One region of the Streptomyces sp. NBC_01450 genome, then DNA from elsewhere that is predicted to be linked to it. Evidence: riboswitches for the same ligand, from Rfam matches in the RefSeq annotation. Region 1 holds a riboswitch; each other region holds the start of a gene.
What was found. Region 1 has a riboswitch for cyclic di-AMP ahead of OG568_RS22555 (transglycosylase SLT domain-containing protein). Riboswitches for the same ligand answer to the same signal wherever they lie in the genome.

Region 1 (5,526 bases):
GGCGGCGTCCTTCACCTTCATGGTCCCGACCACGTGGTGGCCCTTGATCGCGCCGAGCAGCTTGGTGAAGTCGATCTTTACGCCGCCGTTGGTGCCCTTGGCGCCTTGGTGGATGTGGAGCATGGTCGGCCTGCCGGTGCCGCGCCAGGTCACGGCGACGGACACCTTGTCCCCCTTGACCTTGACGAACTCCAGTGCCGCGCCGTCCTTGTCGCCGACGGCGGGGCCGCCCTTGACGGGTATCTCGTTGGCTCCGCGGAGGCTGGTGGCGAGGATGGTGCCGCCGCTGCCGCCGAGGACTCCGCTCTGCGTGACGACGGCCTGGTCGCCGTGCGTCGAGTGGCTCATGCCGCTGCCGTCGGCGTGGTGGCCGCCACTGGCGGCGACCGCCGGGATGACGGCGGCGGCGACACCGGCCGCGGCGGCCACCGCGACACCGGTCATGATCAGACTCTTGCGACGCGTACCCGACACGGCCCTGAAGGCGCGGGGCGTCTCGGACGCTTTGATCGTGACGTCGGACGCGATGTCGGACATGGCATTGAACGTGGCGTTCGATTCCATGATTCTTTTTTCTCCCCGTAGCGCAGCTGACGCCCCCTGCGTCAGCTTCTGTACGGGAGTACGGACCGATTCCTACCCTGGACTCAATCCAACAATGTGACCTGCGTCACACCGCGAGGAGCATCCGCCGGTCGCGTCCGCCAGTCGCGCCCACCGGGCACCTACCCGGCCCGGTGCACCACCGCGTCCACCAGCTCCGTGAGCGCCGCCTTCGCATCACACTCGGGGAGCGGAACGAGCGCGGCCCGGGCCTCCTCCGCGTACCGCACGGTGTCCCTGCGGGCCTGCTCCAAGGCGGGGTGCGCCCGCAGCAGGGCCAGCGCCTCCGCATGCCGGTCGTCGTCCGTGAGGTCGGAGTCGAGCAGCTCGCACAGCGCGATGTCCTCGGCGAGACCGAGCCGCTCCGCCCGCTCACGCAGCCGCAGCACCGGCAGCGTGGCGATGCCCTCGCGCAGGTCCGTCCCCGGCGTCTTCCCCGACTCGTGCGAGTCGGAGGCGATGTCCAGTACGTCGTCCGCGAGCTGGAAGGCGACACCCAGCCGCTCCCCGTACTGCGTCAGCACGTCCACGACCGTCTCGTCGGCACCCGACATCATCGCGCCGAACCGGCACGCCACGGCGACCAGCGAGCCGGTCTTGCCGCTGAGCACGTCGAGGTAGTGCTCGACCGGGTCGCGCCCGTCGCGCGGCCCCGCCGTCTCCAGGATCTGCCCGGTGACGAGCCGCTCGAACGCCTCGGCCTGGATACGGACGGCCTCGGGCCCGAGGTCGGCCAGGGTGTGCGACGCGCGCGCGAAGAGGAAATCACCGGTGAGGACCGCGACCGAGTTGCCCCAACGGGTGTTCGCACTGGGCACGCCGCGCCGCGCGTCGGCCTCGTCCATCACGTCGTCGTGGTACAGGGTGGCGAGATGAGTCAGTTCGACGACCACGGCCGAGGGCACGACACCCGGCGCGTAGGGGTCACCGAACTGCGCGGCGAGCATCACGAGCAGCGGACGGAACCGCTTTCCGCCGGCGCGCAGCAGATGCTGCGCGGCCTCCGTGATGAAGGGGACCTCACTCTTGGTGACTTCGAGCAAGCCCTCCTCCACAGCCGTCAATCCGGCCTGGATATCGGCTTCGAGAGCCTGGTCCCGCACGCTCAGCCCGAACGGCCCGACGACGGTCACGAGAGGTTCTCCTGTCTGCTGACGATCACATGGCGAACTCGGTCGATCATTCGGTCGATGACACGGTTTGTCGATGTGTCGCTGCCATCACTCAAGTCAGCGTATCCGGTCACGTTTCGATCACCACGAGCGCCCACCGTCCCCACTGCCGACTTCCTCCCGACTTCCCCCTCCCTCGCCATCCGATGTCCCCCGAGCGGCAGACAGTCCCGCGCCCGGGCCGTGCGGGATCGCGGGCGGTATGTGATAGATCAGCCGATATGGCCGATCTGTAAATCCCCCTCCCGGACGACGCCCGCCTGTACGCGCGCGGCGCCCATTGACCGACGCCGTCGTCCCCACACTCCTCGAATATCGCCCGGGCCGCCTCACCGACCGGACTCGGAGAGGGCGTGCCGACGGACCCGTACGGAGCCTCCCGCCGGATCGCGGCCCTCGCGCCCGAACCGCTCAAGGCGATCGTCACGGTCCGCTCGACCGACGAGCCCTATGACAACGACCAGCGCCACATGGGAGGTTCCGTCCCCGCCGTCGAGACGCACGCCCGGGCGGCCACGGCGCTCACCGACGTCACCCGTCCGCCGGACCCGGCGCACGTGGGCCAGGTGATGTGGCGCGACACGCGGGTGAAGCGTCTGGAGACGGTGGAGCCGTTCATCCATACGTGGCTGTCCCACCCGGCCCGGGACGCGTACTGGCGCCACGCCGGTGTGCACGCGGACGGAGGACACGAAGGGATCCCGGCCGCCGTCCTGGCGGCGGACGGCCGGCACGACCCCTACCGCGACACGGTGCCGCGGCTGGTCGAGAACCTCCCCGCCGACCGTGTGCGCGCCCCGATCGGCCCCTGATGCCACCAGCACCCGGACCGGGATCTGCCGCCGGGCCCGGCGACCGGCTTCCTCCAGGAGACGCCGAGGTGGTGGGACCGCCGGCTGAGGCCGACCAGTACGAGCGTCCCCGGGCGCGACCCCGGCATGAGCCACCGACCCGGCCTCGGCGTGATCAACAATCCCGGCCCCGGCTCGCTCGCCGATCCGGGCCCGGGCGTGATGGAGCAGCCGCCGGCCGCTGGGTGGGTGACACCGTCCGGCCCTCCCCCCCCCAGTCCCACTCCCCCACTCCCCCTGAGGCCAGGTGATCGCCCGGGTGTGCGACGTCGCTGCCGACGGTTCCTCGACAGTGGTGCCCCGGGGCGCTCTGGACCTGCCGGCGCGTTCACGACCCCGATCAGGCGGTCTCCTGGAATCCGGGCTCGGAGGCGGGGTTCGCCTTGGGCCCGGCGGGCAGCTTCCTCGAACTCCCGTCGCGAGCAAGGGAGTCGGACCCGCTCTCCACCCGCGTCCGCTCAACGAGGTCGGTCCGTCCGCACCCCCCGGAGCCACGCCGTACCGCCCGGAGCCGCACCGGGACGCCCGGATCGAGACGCGCCGCGAAATCGGCTGCGACGCCCGGGAGTTCACCACCTCCAACGAACCGGTCCGCAAGGACGGCGACGAGGTCGCCCTCCATCGGACATGGGAGAAGAGGATCGCCCGCACGACGGACCGAAATGCCGACGGCGGCGGCGAGGCGTCGGCGAGGACCAACGGGGCTTATGCGGGGCAGGAGTTCGGGCCATACCCGGACCTGATGTGCCACGAACTCCCCGAATGCCGGTCCCGCGGCCTCTACTTCAAGCCCCACACCGGCCGGCTCCCCGGCGGCCACCCCGACACTGGCCCGTCCGTGCGGGAGGCACACCCGGCTCCACCCGCGGGTTCATCGGCCCGGACACTCGGATCCTGATGTCCGATTTGCCGCCAGTGCGGCATTACTCACGCTTGGTCTCGTGAATTGGGTCACGTCCACGTGGGGCGGAATATTTACCCTCCCTTGACGACTCCCCCTTCGCATAAGGCAAGTTGAGTGGCACGTTCCGGAAAAATCGGGCAATTCATCCCTCGATTTGCCCAGGTGAAAGCGATCTACACCGGGAAATGAGGGCTTGTTCCGGACATGTGCTCTCGCATACGTTCACGTCGATCCGGACGGACCGCCCAATCCTGCCGCCGACCGGAATATTCCACCCACCCACACAGACGCACGCACGGCAGGAGCGGGGGACCCAGGTAAGTCGCCGATCCGCACACCGGAACGGCTAGGGGTGAAACCGCACACACCGTGCGGCCGGGCAGCTCCGCCCGAACCCGACAGCTCACCTCGCAGGCACCGGAGAGGAACTCGCATGGCCGCACTTGGCAAGCACCGCAGATCCAAGACCCGCAACACCCTCGTCCGGGGCATCCTCGCCGTGGGAACGGGTGGAGCCGCGCTCGCCCTTCCGATCGTGGGCGCGACCGGCGCACAGGCCGCCACCACCCCGGACGTCCAGCTCATCACGTACAAGGTGGTCGCGGGCGACACACTGTCCAAGATCGCGCAGAAGAACCCCACGAGCGGCGGCGTGGCGAAGCTGTACAAGGCCAACCGCGCGGTCATCGGCCCCGACCCGTCGGCGCTCCGCACGGGCCTCACCCTGACCGTGGGCACCAAAACCGTCCATGGCGGTACCAAAGCGAAGCCGGCGACCGCCACCCAGGCCTCCGCGAAGACGTACACGAACAACCTCGACGGCTGGATCAAGCACTCGCTGGCCATCATGGCCCAGCACCGGATACCCGGGACCTACAACGGCATCTACCGCAACGTGATGCGCGAGTCCTCCGGAAACCCCCTGGCCATCAACAAGTGGGACTCCAACGCCGCTGCCGGCATCCCCTCCAAGGGCCTCCTCCAGGTCATCGACCCGACGTTCAAGGCCTACCACGTGCCGGGCACGTCAATGGATCCCTACGACCCGGTGGCGAACATCACGGCGGCCTGCAACTACGCGGCGGCGAGGTACGGCTCGATCGACAACGTCCACGGGGCCTACTGATACGACTGGTAGGGCTGGTGCGCCTGCCGGGGCCAAAGGGGCCCAGAAGCCTGACGGGACGAATAGGACCCATCAGACTTTCCGGACCTTTGGGACTCCGAGGGCTCTCGGGACTCTGAGGGCTCTCGAGACTCCGAGGACCCTGAGAACTCCGAGAACTCTCGGGACTGAACCGGCGGGCACGGGAACAACCGCTCCAGCACCACCGCGATCCCGTCGTCCTCGTTCGACAGCGTCACCTCGTCGGCCACCGCCTTCAACTCCGGATGGGCGTTGGCCATGGCGACCCCATGGGCGGCCCAGTCGAACATAGGGATGTCGTTGGGCATGTCACCGAAGGCGATGGTGGCGGCGGGAGTGAGGCCGAGATGGGCGGCGGCGAGCGCGAGACCCGTCGCCTTGGTCACGCCGCATGGCTGGAGTTCGACGGTCCCGGGCCCCGACATGGTGACGGTGGCCAGGGAGCCGACCACGCTCCGGGCCGCTGACGCCAACTCGTCGTCGGACAGCGAGGGGTGACGGAGCAACACCTTGCTGATCCGCTTCGTCCACAGGTCGTCGCGGTGGTGCACCCGTACCGCGGGAAGCGTCGGATGCGGCATCACATACCCCGGCTCGATGAGCGTCAGCCCGTCCACACCGTCCTGGTCCACAGCGGCGTAGAGCAGTCCGACCTCCGCTTCGATCTTGCCGATCGCGGTCTCCGCGAGTTCCCTGTCCAGGGTCACCGACCACAGCAGACGGTCCGCCGCCGCGTCGTACAGCTGCGCCCCCTGCCCGCACACCGCCAGCCCCGCGCCGCCGAGTTCGTCGAGCAGCGGTCGTACTCTCGGCGCCGGGCGCCCCGTCACGACCAGGTGCCGGGCGCCC
Region 2 (5,526 bases), 220 kb from region 1:
TCAGCGCCTACTTCGGCCAGGCCGGCATCAACTGGATGTCCGTACACACGGGCATCGACTTCCCGGTGTCGTACGGCACGCCGGTGATGGCCGCGACGGACGGCACCGTACGGACGCAGTGGAACAGCGCGTACGGGAACATGGCGATCGTCACCGCGATGGACGGCACGGAGACCTGGTACTGCCACCTCTCCAGCTACAAGGTGCCGTCGGGGACGGTCGTGAAGGCCGGTGAGCAGATCGCGTTCTCCGGGAACTCCGGCAACTCGACCGGTCCGCACCTGCACTTCGAGGTCCGCCCCGCGGGCGGTTCGGCGATCGACCCGCTGCCGTGGCTGCGCAGCCACGGCCTGGACCCGACGTAACCCACGGGGCCTCGGACCCGACGTAACCCACCGGTCCCTCACCCGACGACGTGACCGAAACGCCGTCGCCGGGCTTCTCGCTGCCGCCCCGTAGGACTACAGCTTCTCCACCGGCGCGTACCGCAGCAGCAACCGCTTCGGCTTCGCCTCGCCGAAGTCGACCGTCGCCTCCGCGTTCGCACCCGTCCCCTTCACACCGACCACGGTGCCCAGCCCGAACTGGTCGTGGGTGACCCGGTCGCCGACCGCGAGCGAGACCACCGGCTTCTCGGAGATCCCGCGGCGCGTCGCGAAGCCGGAGGCACCGGACGCCGCGGACCGCGAACGCGAGGACGACAGCGAGGCGGCCACACCGGAGACGGGCCCCGAGGACACGGGAGCGGTCGCACCGGTGCGCTTCCACTCCAGGTGCGTCTCCGGGATCTCCTCCAGGAAGCGGGACGGCGGGTTGTACGAGGGCTGGCCCCAGGCGCTGCGCATGGACGAGCGGGTGAGGTACAGCCGCTCCCGCGCGCGCGTGATGCCGACGTACGCGAGCCGCCGCTCCTCCTCCAGCTCCTTGACCTGTCCCAGCGCGCGCATGTGCGGGAAGACGCCGTCCTCCATGCCGGTGAGGAAGACGACGGGGAACTCCAGGCCCTTGGCCGTGTGGAGGGTCATCAGGGTGATGACGCCGTTGCCGTCCTCCTCGTCCGGGATCTGGTCGGAGTCGGCGACGAGCGCGACCCGCTCCAGGAACGCGGAGAGCTCACCCGACGCCGCAGCCGCACCAGCGCCTTCGCCCTCGCCCTCGCCCTCGCCGGTCTCCTGCTCGAACTCCAGGGCCACAGCGGCGAGTTCCTGAAGGTTCTCGATACGGGTCTCGTCCTGCGGATCGGTCGAGGCCTGCAGCTCGGCGAGGTAGCCGGTGCGCTCGAGGACCGCCTCCAGGACGGTCGCCGGGCCCGCGCCGGACTCGACGATCGTGCGGAGGTCCTCCATGAGCGTGTTGAACCGCTTCACGGCGTTCGTCGACCGCGCCGCCATCCCGTACGCCTCGTCGACGCGGCGCAGCGCCTGCGCGAAGCTGATCTTCTCGCGCTGCGAGAGCGCGTCGATCATGGCCTCGGCGCGGTCGCCGATGCCGCGCTTGGGAACGTTCAGAATGCGGCGCAGCGGGACCGAGTCCTCGGGGTTGGCCAGGACCCTGAGGTACGCGAGGACGTCCCGGACCTCCTTGCGCTCGTAGAAGCGGACGCCGCCGACGACCTTGTAGGGCAGGCCGACGCGGATGAAGATCTCTTCGAAGACACGGGACTGGGCGTTCGTCCGGTAGAAGACCGCGACGTCTCCCGCCTTGGCCTCGCCCGCGTCGGTGAGACGGTCTATCTCGTCGGCGACGAACTGGGCCTCGTCGTGCTCGGTGTCCGCGACATAACCGGTGATGTTCGAACCGGCGCCCGCGTTGGTCCACAGGTTCTTGGGGCGGCGGGACTCGTTGCGCTCGATGACCGCGTTGGCGGCGGACAGGATCGTCTGGGTGGAGCGGTAGTTCTGCTCCAGCAGGATCGTCGTCGCGTCCGGGTAGTCCTCCTCGAACTGGAGGATGTTGCGGATGGTCGCGCCGCGGAAGGCGTAGATCGACTGGTCGGCGTCGCCCACGACGCACAGCTCGGCGGGCTCGAGGTCGCCCGCGGCGGCCGACACGTCCGCGGCCCGGTCACCGGCGGCCGGGCCGACGAGCTCCCTGACCAGGGCGTACTGCGCGTGGTTCGTGTCCTGGTACTCGTCGACCAGGACGTGACGGAAGCGGCGGCGGTAGTGCTCGGCGACGTCCGGGAAGGCGCGCAGCAGGTTGACCGTGGTCATGATCAGGTCGTCGAAGTCGAGCGCGTTGGCCTCGCGCAGCCGCGACTGGTACATCGCGTAGGCCTGGGCGAGGGTCTTCTCGAAGCCGTCGGCGGCCTGGGCGGCGAAATCCTCCTCGTCGATCAGCTCGTTCTTCAGGTTCGAGATCTTGGCGCTGAAGGACTTGGGCGGGAATCGCTTGGGATCGAGATCCAGGTCACGGCAGACGAGCGCCATCAGCCGCTTGCTGTCGGCGGCGTCGTAGATCGAGAACGAGGAGGTGAAGCCGAGCTGCTTGCTCTCGCGGCGCAGGATCCGCACACACGCACTGTGGAAGGTCATCACCCACATCGCGTTCGCGCGCGGGCCGACCAGCTGCTCGACGCGCTCCTTCATCTCGCCGGCGGCCTTGTTCGTGAAGGTGATCGCGAGGATCTGGCCGGGGTGGACATGGCGCTCGCCCAGCAGATGGGCGATGCGGTGCGTGAGCACCCGCGTCTTGCCGGAGCCCGCGCCGGCCACGATGAGCAGCGGGGAGCCGGAGTGCACCACGGCCGCGCGCTGGTTCTCGTTCAGCCCGTCCAGCAGGGCCGCCGGGTCCACGGCGGGGCGGTGCGCGCCGTCGCGGTAGTACGTGTCCCGGCTCGCGGGCGCGTCGAAGCGGCCGCCGAACAGGTCGTCCGGAAGCGGCTCCGGCGCCGCGTCCTCGGGCGGCGGCGGGGGCTCTTCCTCGTGGGCCCCGGAAGGCTGGAGGTCCGCCAGAAAGCTGTCATCAAAGAGGCTGCTCATCGCTCTCCGAGTCTAGGCGGCCGCACTGACAACCCGCGGCCACCCCGGAAACCCGACCGGTTTTTCCACGACCGCACATGATCCCTTTCCCGTACGAAGGCGCCGTCACCGTTCAGGATCGATTCAATACGGTCAGCGACGATCAATGGCCCCGAGATCAAGGTCACGAAAATGTATCGGGCATATCGCACATCAAACTTCACAGAACGCTTATGAGTTGGCTAGCGTGCCGGGCAGGCCGCTCGACCCAACCGGCGAACATCGCCGGGCCGTGCGGCCTCCGCCGAGTCCGGTGCGCCCGCGTGGCAGCCGGAGCCGGGGACCCAACCGACCTTGGGGTGAATCGGTCCAACCGCCCTGCGGGGCAAGGACCGTAGGGCAAACCTTCCGGAAGCACCCGCCCGAACCCGACAGCTAACTCGGTAGGCGGATGACGGAAGGAGTCGCCACCCTTGGCGTCGCATCGCAAGTCGAGTCCTACGGGTACGCGCATAGCGGGTATACGGACCCCCGTCCTCGCCACGGCGGCCCTCACCTCCGTGGCCCTGCTCTCCCAGACGGCGAACGCCGCGCCCTCGGCCGATTCCAAGCCGAGCATTGAAGAGGTCGAGAAGAAGGTCGACGACCTCTACCACCAGGCGGAGACGGCGACCGAGAACTACAACGCGACCAGGGAGAAGACCGCCCAGCAGCGCAAGCGCGTCGCCTCCCTCCTCGACGACGTGGCCCAGCGCACCGAGAAGCTCAACACCGCGCGCGAGGAGTTGGGTTCGTTCGCCGCGGCGCAGTACCGCACCGGCGCCGCGGCTCCCGACACCGCGAGCCTCCTGCTGGCCGACAATCCGCAGGACTACTTCGACCAGACCCAGCTGATGGACCGTCTGACCACCCGCCAGAAGGCGGCCGTCGACGACTACGTCACCGAGCAGGCCGCCACCACCAAGAAGCGCACGGAGGCCTCCGAGAGCCTGCGGACGCTCACCACGACGCAGAGCGCGCTGAAGACGTCCAAGGCCGACGTCCAGCGCAAGCTCGCCGAGGCGCGCGACCTGCTCTCGAAGCTGACCGCCGAGGAGAAGACGCGGCTCGCCGCGATCGAGAAGAAGAAGCAGGAAGCGGCCGACCGCAAGGCGGCGGAGCTGGCCCAGCAGCAGGCCGCGGCGGAGAAGAAGGCCCAGGAGGCGGCCGCCCAGCAGCAGACCGGCTCCGGGACCACTGGCTCCACCGCCACCTCCGGGAGTTCGGCCACCGACTCCTCGTACACCGCCAAGGCCGACAAGGCCCTCGCCTTCGCCCGCACCCAGATCGGCAAGCCGTACGTCTGGGGCGCGACCGGGCCCGGCTCCTACGACTGCTCCGGCCTCACCCAGGCCGCCTGGAAGGCCGCCGGCGTCACCCTCCCGCGCGTCACCACCGACCAGGTGAACGCCGGCACAACGGTCTCCCTGACCGATGCCCGGCCCGGCGACCTGGTCTTCTTCTACGACGACGTCAGCCACGTCGGCATCTACATCGGCAACGGCATGATGATCCACGCCCCGAAGCCCGGCGCCTATGTCCGCGAGGAGTCGATCTACTACGGTGGCGCGTCGATCATCCACAGCGTGGTGCGGCCGGCCTGAGCGTTTCCCGAGCTGATCCTCAGCTGATCCTGCGCGGATCCTGAGCCGATTTCTCCGGGTGCACGCGCGCGTGTGGCTGTTTTCGAGCCCTCCGCGCGCGTGCAGGTGTTTTTGAGGCCCACGCGCGCGTGGCCCACCGTCGGCACCGGCACGGCTCCTTAGCATCGGCCCATGTCTCGCACCTCCCCCTTCCGCGCCTGGTGGGCGCAGCGTCCGCCGGCGGCCGGGGCCGTCGTGATGGCGACCGGCATCGTGTCGGTCGCCCTGCGTCTCACGGGGTACGAGGTGCTGTCCGGCATCGCCTTCGCGGTGGCCTGCGCCGTCTGGCTGGGACTGGCCGTGTCCTTCACCGCACGACTGCTGTGGGAGCGGGAGAGGTGGCTCGCGGAGGCGGGGACGCCCGGTTCGCTGACCGCCGTCGCCGCGACCGCCGTGCTCGGGACCCGGTTCTCGGTGGCGGGCCGGCAGACCGTGGCCGAGGCGCTGCTGGCGCTGGCCACGGTGCTGTGGCCGGGGCTGCTCGTGCGGGTCACACGGCAGTGGCGGGGGCGTATGCCGGGGACCGTGTTCCTCGGCTGTGTGGCCACGGAGTCGCTCACCGTGACGGCGGCCACGATCGCTGCGGGCGAGTCGGCGGCCTGGCTCGCGCACGCGGCGCTGGTGTTGTTCTGGCTCGGGCTGGTCCTCTACGGGTTCGCGCTGGCCCGTTTCGAATGGCGGCAGGTGGTCACCGGGGCCGGGGACCACTGGATCGTCGGCGGTGCGCTGTGTCGGCGCGCTGGCCGGGGCGAAGCTGATCTCCGCGGACAGCGCGAGCCTGTACCTGTGGAACTTCGACGACAGGGGCGTCCTGCGTGCCGTGACCGCGGCGCTGCTGGTGCTCGACCTGGCCTGGTGCGTCGTCCTGCTGGCCGCCGAGGCCG
Region 3 (5,526 bases), 1.7 Mb from region 1:
GGGCGAACAGGCCTATCCGCCCGGGGCGCGGCATCTCGGGCGCGAGCGAGGCGTTGAGGCGCACCTCGGGGGAGGTGTTGATGATCCCGAAGGCGTTCGGCCCGATGATGCGCATCCCGTACGTACGGGCCTGGCGGACGAGTGCGCGCTGGCGCTCGCGTCCGGCGGGGCCGCTCTCGGCGTACCCGGCGGAGACGACCACGATGCCCTGTACCCCGTGCTCGCCGCACTCCGCGACGACCTCGGGGACGTACGGCGCGGGCACGGCGACGACCGCGAGGTCGACGGGCTCGGCGATGTCACGGACGGAGCGGTGGGCCGGGACCCCGGCGAGCTCCTTCTCCTGGAGCGCCTTGTTCACGGCGTACAGGCGTCCGGTGAACCCGGCCGCGCGCAGGTTGTCGAGGACGCTGCGTCCCACCCCGCCGGGGGTACGGCCCGCTCCGATGACGGCGACCGAGCCGGGCGCGAGCAGGCGCTGCACGGACCGTGCCTCGGCGCGCTGCTCCCGCGCGCGCTGCACGGCGAGCGAGCGGTCGGTGGGTTCGAGGTCGAACTCCAGGCGGACGACGCCGTCCTCGAAGTGCCGCTTCTGCTGGTACCCGGCGTCCGTGAACACCTTGATCATCTTGGTGTTGGCGGGCAGCACCTCGGCGGCGAACCGGCGGATGTCCCGCTCCCTGGCGACGGCCGCGATGTGCTCCAGGAGGGCCGAGGCGACGCCGCGGCCCTGGTGGGCGTCCTGCACGAGGAAGGCGACCTCGGCCTCGTCGGCGGGTGCGGAGGCGGCCCGACCATCGGCATTAATACGGTCATAGCGTACGGTGGCGATGAACTCGCCGCCGACCGTGGCCGCGAGTCCCACCCTGTCCACAAAGTCGTGGTGCGTGAAGCGGTGGACATCCTTGGCGGACAGGCGCGGGTAGGGCGCGAAGAAGCGGTAGTACTTCGACTCGTCCGAGACCTGCTCGTAGAAGCTCACCAGCCGCTCGGCGTCGTCGACGGTGATGGGCCTGATGCGGGCGGTGCCGCCGTCGCGCAGCACCACGTCGGCCTCCCAGTGGGAGGGGTACTCGTGCCGGTCCGACGAGGTCTGCATGGGGCCCAGAGTACGGCTCGCGTCCGACAACGGCGCGGGGCAGGCTGAGGGCACCGACGTCGGATCCAGGCCGGGATCCGACGTCGGAGTCCGGGAGAGGAACAACACCTTTCCCCGGACTCGCTTCACGTTGTGGAACACTGGTCTAGACAACCCTGAACACCTGAAGGGCAGCATCACATGGCTGAGCGCCGCGTCAACGTCGGCTGGGCCGAGGGCCTCCACGCCCGTCCCGCCTCCATCTTCGTCCGGGCGGCCACGGCCTCCGGTATCCCCGTGACGATCGCCAAGGCGGAGGGCAACCCCGTCAACGCGGCCTCCATGCTGGCGGTCCTCGGCCTCGGCGCCCAGGGCGGCGAGGAGATCGTCCTCGCCTCGGACGCCGAGGGTGCGGACGCCGCGCTCGACCGGCTGGCGAAGCTGGTGGCGGAGGGTCTCGAGGAGCTCCCCGAGACCGTCTGAGAAGGAGCCCCCACCCGGGGTTCCCGAATTGATGGCCGGGGTGGTCTTCGCACCAAAAGACCCCGCCCCGTACGCATTCGAAGGGCTCGCCTGAAAACATCGGGCGGGCCCTTCGCTTTTCCTAATTGCGGGCAGCGGAAATAATCCCCCGCGAATTACCCCTCTTTGTATACGGTGCCGGTGTTAATGACGCACGCCCGTCATGTTTACGGGATGTTGCGAAGTCCTCACGCGCTCCGGACGATCTCCCCCGCCGGGAAAACGCAGCCGGTGCGCGACCGCCGCGCGCTCCGTGTGCAGCGCCGTGACGGCCCGCGCCCGCTCGCTGTCGCCGCGCGCCACCGCGTCCACGATCCCGCCGTGCTCCGCCCAGGACTCCGCCGGGTTGGCCGGCGCCTCGACCGCGTACATCCAGGCGATCTTGTGCCGCAGCTGGGCCAGCGTAGAGGTCAGAGCGGGGCTTCCGGAGGCCTGCGCGAGGGTCTCGTGGAACCAGCCGCCGAGCGAGCGCAGATCCTCGCTGTTCCCCCTCCTGGCCCGCTCCTGGCCCAGTCTGACCAGGCCTCGAAGCACCTTGAGGTGGGCCTCGGTGCGCCGCTGCGCGGCCCTGGCGGCGCCCAGCGGCTCCAGGAGCATGCGCATCTCCAGCAGGTCCGCCGCCTCCTGCTCGGTGGGCTCCGCGACGCACGCGCCCGCGTGCCGACGGGTGACGACGAAGCCCTCGGCCTCCAGCGTGCGCAGGGCCTCGCGCACGGGGACCCGCGAGACGCCGTAGCGACGCGCGAGTAGTTCCTCGGTGAGCCGGCTGCCGCGCTCGTAGACACCCGCGACGATGTCATCACGGATCGCCGTGCATACCGAGTGCGCGGGAACGCGCATGACCGGACCTCCGCCTTAATCCCCGCGAAACGCGGTCGATTGACGCTTGTTCACCGACTCTATTGCAGAGAGCCGGAATTTCCGATGGCGGGCCGGAATCCATGGATATTTTTTGGACAGACAGCCGTTCGAAACGACGAAGCCCCGGCTCGGGGGAGCCGGGGCTTCTGAAGTGTTGACGCCGGTCGTCGGACGTTCGGGGTGTACGGGCGTCAGACGTTCACGCCGTGCGCGCGGAGGTAGGCGACCGGGTCCATGTCGGAGCCGTACTCCGCCGTCGTGCGGGCCTCGAAGTGGAGGTGCGGCCCGGTGGTGTTCCCGGTGGAGCCGGAGAGGCCGATCTGCTGGCCCGGGGTGACCGTCTGCCCCACAAAGACGCCGATGGACGACAGATGGCCGTACATCGTGTAGGTGCCGTCGTGCATCTTCAGGACGATCTGGTTGCCGTAGGCGCCGCCCCAGCCGGCCGTGACGACCGTGCCGGAGCCGACCGCGTGGACCGAGGTCCCGGAGGCGGCGTGGAAGTCGACGCCGGTGTGACTGCCGGAGGACCAGAGGCTGCCACCGGTCTTGTAGCCGGTGGAGATGTACGAGCCGGTGATCGGCAGGACGAAGGTGTTGAGACGCTTGCGCTCGGCGGCACGGGCGGCACGCTCCTTGGCCTCGCGCTCCTTCTTCGCCTCCTCGGCGGCCCTCTTCCGCGCGGCTTCCTCGGCCTTCTTGCGCGCGGCGGCCTCGTCGGCGGCGCGCTGCTGGGCGGCGGCCTGCGCGTCGATCTGGGCGGCGACCTTGTCCCCGAGGGTGACGGCCTGGGTCAGTCCGGTCTGCTCGACGGAGGCGTCCGCGGCGAGCGCCGGAGCGGCCAGGGTTCCGATGACACCGGTGGTGGTGAGCGCGGCGACGCCGACGGCGTTCGTGGTGGAGCGCTTCACGCGGCTCGGACGGCGGTGTTTCCCGGGGCCACAGGTGAACGCCATGTAGGGGCTGATCCTTTCCTTCCCTCTCGCCTACCGGGTTAGCTGACGGGTTCGGAGCAGGAAGGTCTCCTACGGACTCCCTCCGGGGAGGGCGTCCGATTCACCCCAGGGACTGCGTGTGGGTCCCCGGCTCCCCTGGCTCGCGCCGTACGGGGACTCGGCGATGACTGTCCGGTGCCGCGGGCGCGGCGCACTGCCTGACGAACAGCCGGACCGACGCTAGACGGGGCGTCTTTCAATCAACAAACGGATCACGGCTTTTGTAGTGCATGCCACAGGGCAGACGGGCAACCTCCCTACCAATACGGACATCTTGGGGATGAGGCCCGGGCGAAAATCCGAGCAAAAAGGGGCCCGGGCGACTCTTCAGTCACCCGGGCCCTACGGAGTCGCGCTCTTCCGCTCCGCGTGCGGCTCCGCTTCCGGCCGACGTCCCGCCGGCCTCTGTTGAGCCTCTACTCCGCCGACACGACGGTCACTTGACCGATTCCGAGGGCCTTGACGGGCTCCTGGATCTGCGCGGCGTCACCGACGAGGACGGTCACCAGACGGTCCACCGGGAACGCGCTCACGGCGGCCGCGGTGGCCTCCACGGTGCCGGTCGCGGCGAGCTGCTGGTACAGCGTCGCCTGGTAGTCGTCCGGCAGGTACTGCTCGACCTGGTCCGCGAGCGTGCCCGCGACGGCCGCCGCGGTCTCGAACTTGAGGGGCGCCACCCCCACCAGGTTCTGCACGGCGATGTCGCGCTCGGCGTCCGTCAGCCCCTCGGCGGCGAGGGTGCGCAGCACCTTCCAGAGGTCGTCGAGCGCCGGGCCGGTGTTCGGGGTGTCCACGGAACCGCTGATGGCGAGCATCGCGATACCGGTTCCGTCCGGAGCGGCCCGCAGGACCTGGCCGAACGCCCGCACACCGTAGGTGTAGCCCTTCTCCTCGCGCAGGACGCGGTCCAGACGCGAGGTGAGGGTGCCGCCGAGGCAGTACGTGCCGAGCACCTGGGCGGGCCACACACGGTCGTGCCGGTCGGCGCCGACGCGGCCGATGAGCAGCTGCGTCTGGACCGCGCCGGGGCGGTCCACGATGATCACGCGGCCGGTGTCGTCGGCGGTGACCGACGGCACGGGGCGCGGCTCGCCGGACGAGCCGGTCCAGTCGCCGAGCGTCTCGGCGAGCAGCTCGTCGAGGTCGACGCCGGTCAGGTCGCCGACGATCACGGTGGTGGCCGTGGCGGGACGCACGTGCTTGTCGTAGAAGGCGCGGACGGCCGCCGAGTCGATCTTCTGGACGGTTTCCTCGGTGCCCTGGCGCGGGCGCGACATGCGCGAGGTCGCCGGGAACAGCTCCTTGGAGAGCTCCTTGGCGGCGCGGCGGGCCGGGTTGGCCGTCTCGTGCGGGATCTCGTCGAGCCGGTTGCGCACCAGTCGCTCGACCTCGCTGTCCGCGAACGCCGGTGCCGCCAGGGCGTCGGCGAGCAGACCGAGCGCCTTGGGCAGGCGCGAGACGGGCACTTCGAGCGACAGCCGTACGCCGGGGTGGTCGGCGTGCGCGTCGAGAGTGGCGCCGCAGCGCTCCAGCTCCGCGGCGAACTCCTCGGCGGAGAGCTTGTCGGTGCCCTCGGAGAAGGCGCGCGCCATGATCGTGGCGACGCCGTCGAGGCCCGCGGGCTCGGCCTCCAGCGGCGCGGCGAGCAGCACCTCGACGGCGACGACCTGCTGGCCGGGGCGGTGGCAGCGCAGCACGGTCAGGCCGTTGTCCAGCGTGCCGCGCTCGGGCGCCGGGAAGGCCCAGGGCTTGGGCCGGCCGGCCTGGGGCTGCGGGTGGAAGTCCATGGTGGCGAGCTCGGTCACTTCGCCGCCTCCTCGTCCTCTTCGGTGGTGTCGGCAGCGATCGGCTCGTACACGAGCACCGCGCGGTTGTCGGGGCGCAGACGGGACTTGGCGACCTCCTTGACCTCCTGGGCCGTGATGTCCAGGACGCGCTGTACGGCCGTCAGGGCGAGCTGGGGGTCGCCGAACAGGACCGCGTACCGGCACAGTTCGTCGGCGCGGCCCGCGACCGTGCCCAGCCGGTCCAGCCACTCGCGCTCCAACTGGGCCTGGGCGCGCTCCATTT

Region 2: linked by a shared signal. The riboswitch ahead of OG568_RS21450 (C40 family peptidase) and the one ahead of OG568_RS22555 (transglycosylase SLT domain-containing protein) in region 1 are both predicted to bind cyclic di-AMP.
Region 3: linked by a shared signal. The riboswitch ahead of OG568_RS14960 (M23 family metallopeptidase) and the one ahead of OG568_RS22555 (transglycosylase SLT domain-containing protein) in region 1 are both predicted to bind cyclic di-AMP.

The regions. Positions count from the first base shown of each region.
Region 1 is NZ_CP109480.1:5,039,669-5,045,194, forward strand. It holds gene OG568_RS22540 (CHRD domain-containing protein) at 1-564, opposite strand, end outside; gene OG568_RS22545 (polyprenyl synthetase family protein) at 726-1,736, opposite strand; partial or broken gene OG568_RS22550 (CocE/NonD family hydrolase) at 2,012-2,695, shown strand; cyclic di-AMP (ydaO/yuaA leader) riboswitch at 3,797-3,960, shown strand; gene OG568_RS22555 (transglycosylase SLT domain-containing protein) at 3,964-4,656, shown strand; partial or broken gene OG568_RS22560 (HAD family hydrolase) at 4,842-5,526, opposite strand, start outside.
Region 2 is NZ_CP109480.1:4,821,718-4,827,243, forward strand. It holds gene OG568_RS21440 (M23 family metallopeptidase) at 1-365, shown strand, start outside; gene pcrA (DNA helicase PcrA) at 462-2,981, opposite strand; cyclic di-AMP (ydaO/yuaA leader) riboswitch at 3,253-3,425, shown strand; gene OG568_RS21450 (C40 family peptidase) at 3,434-4,603, shown strand; partial or broken gene OG568_RS21455 (tellurite resistance/C4-dicarboxylate transporter family protein) at 4,775-5,526, shown strand, end outside.
Region 3 is NZ_CP109480.1:3,358,269-3,363,794, forward strand. It holds gene OG568_RS14945 (bifunctional acetate--CoA ligase family protein/GNAT family N-acetyltransferase) at 1-1,099, opposite strand, end outside; gene OG568_RS14950 (HPr family phosphocarrier protein) at 1,280-1,561, shown strand; gene OG568_RS14955 (GntR family transcriptional regulator) at 1,745-2,440, opposite strand; gene OG568_RS14960 (M23 family metallopeptidase) at 2,653-3,417, opposite strand; cyclic di-AMP (ydaO/yuaA leader) riboswitch at 3,430-3,590, opposite strand; gene OG568_RS14965 (M16 family metallopeptidase) at 3,873-5,261, opposite strand; gene OG568_RS14970 (M16 family metallopeptidase) at 5,258-5,526, opposite strand, start outside.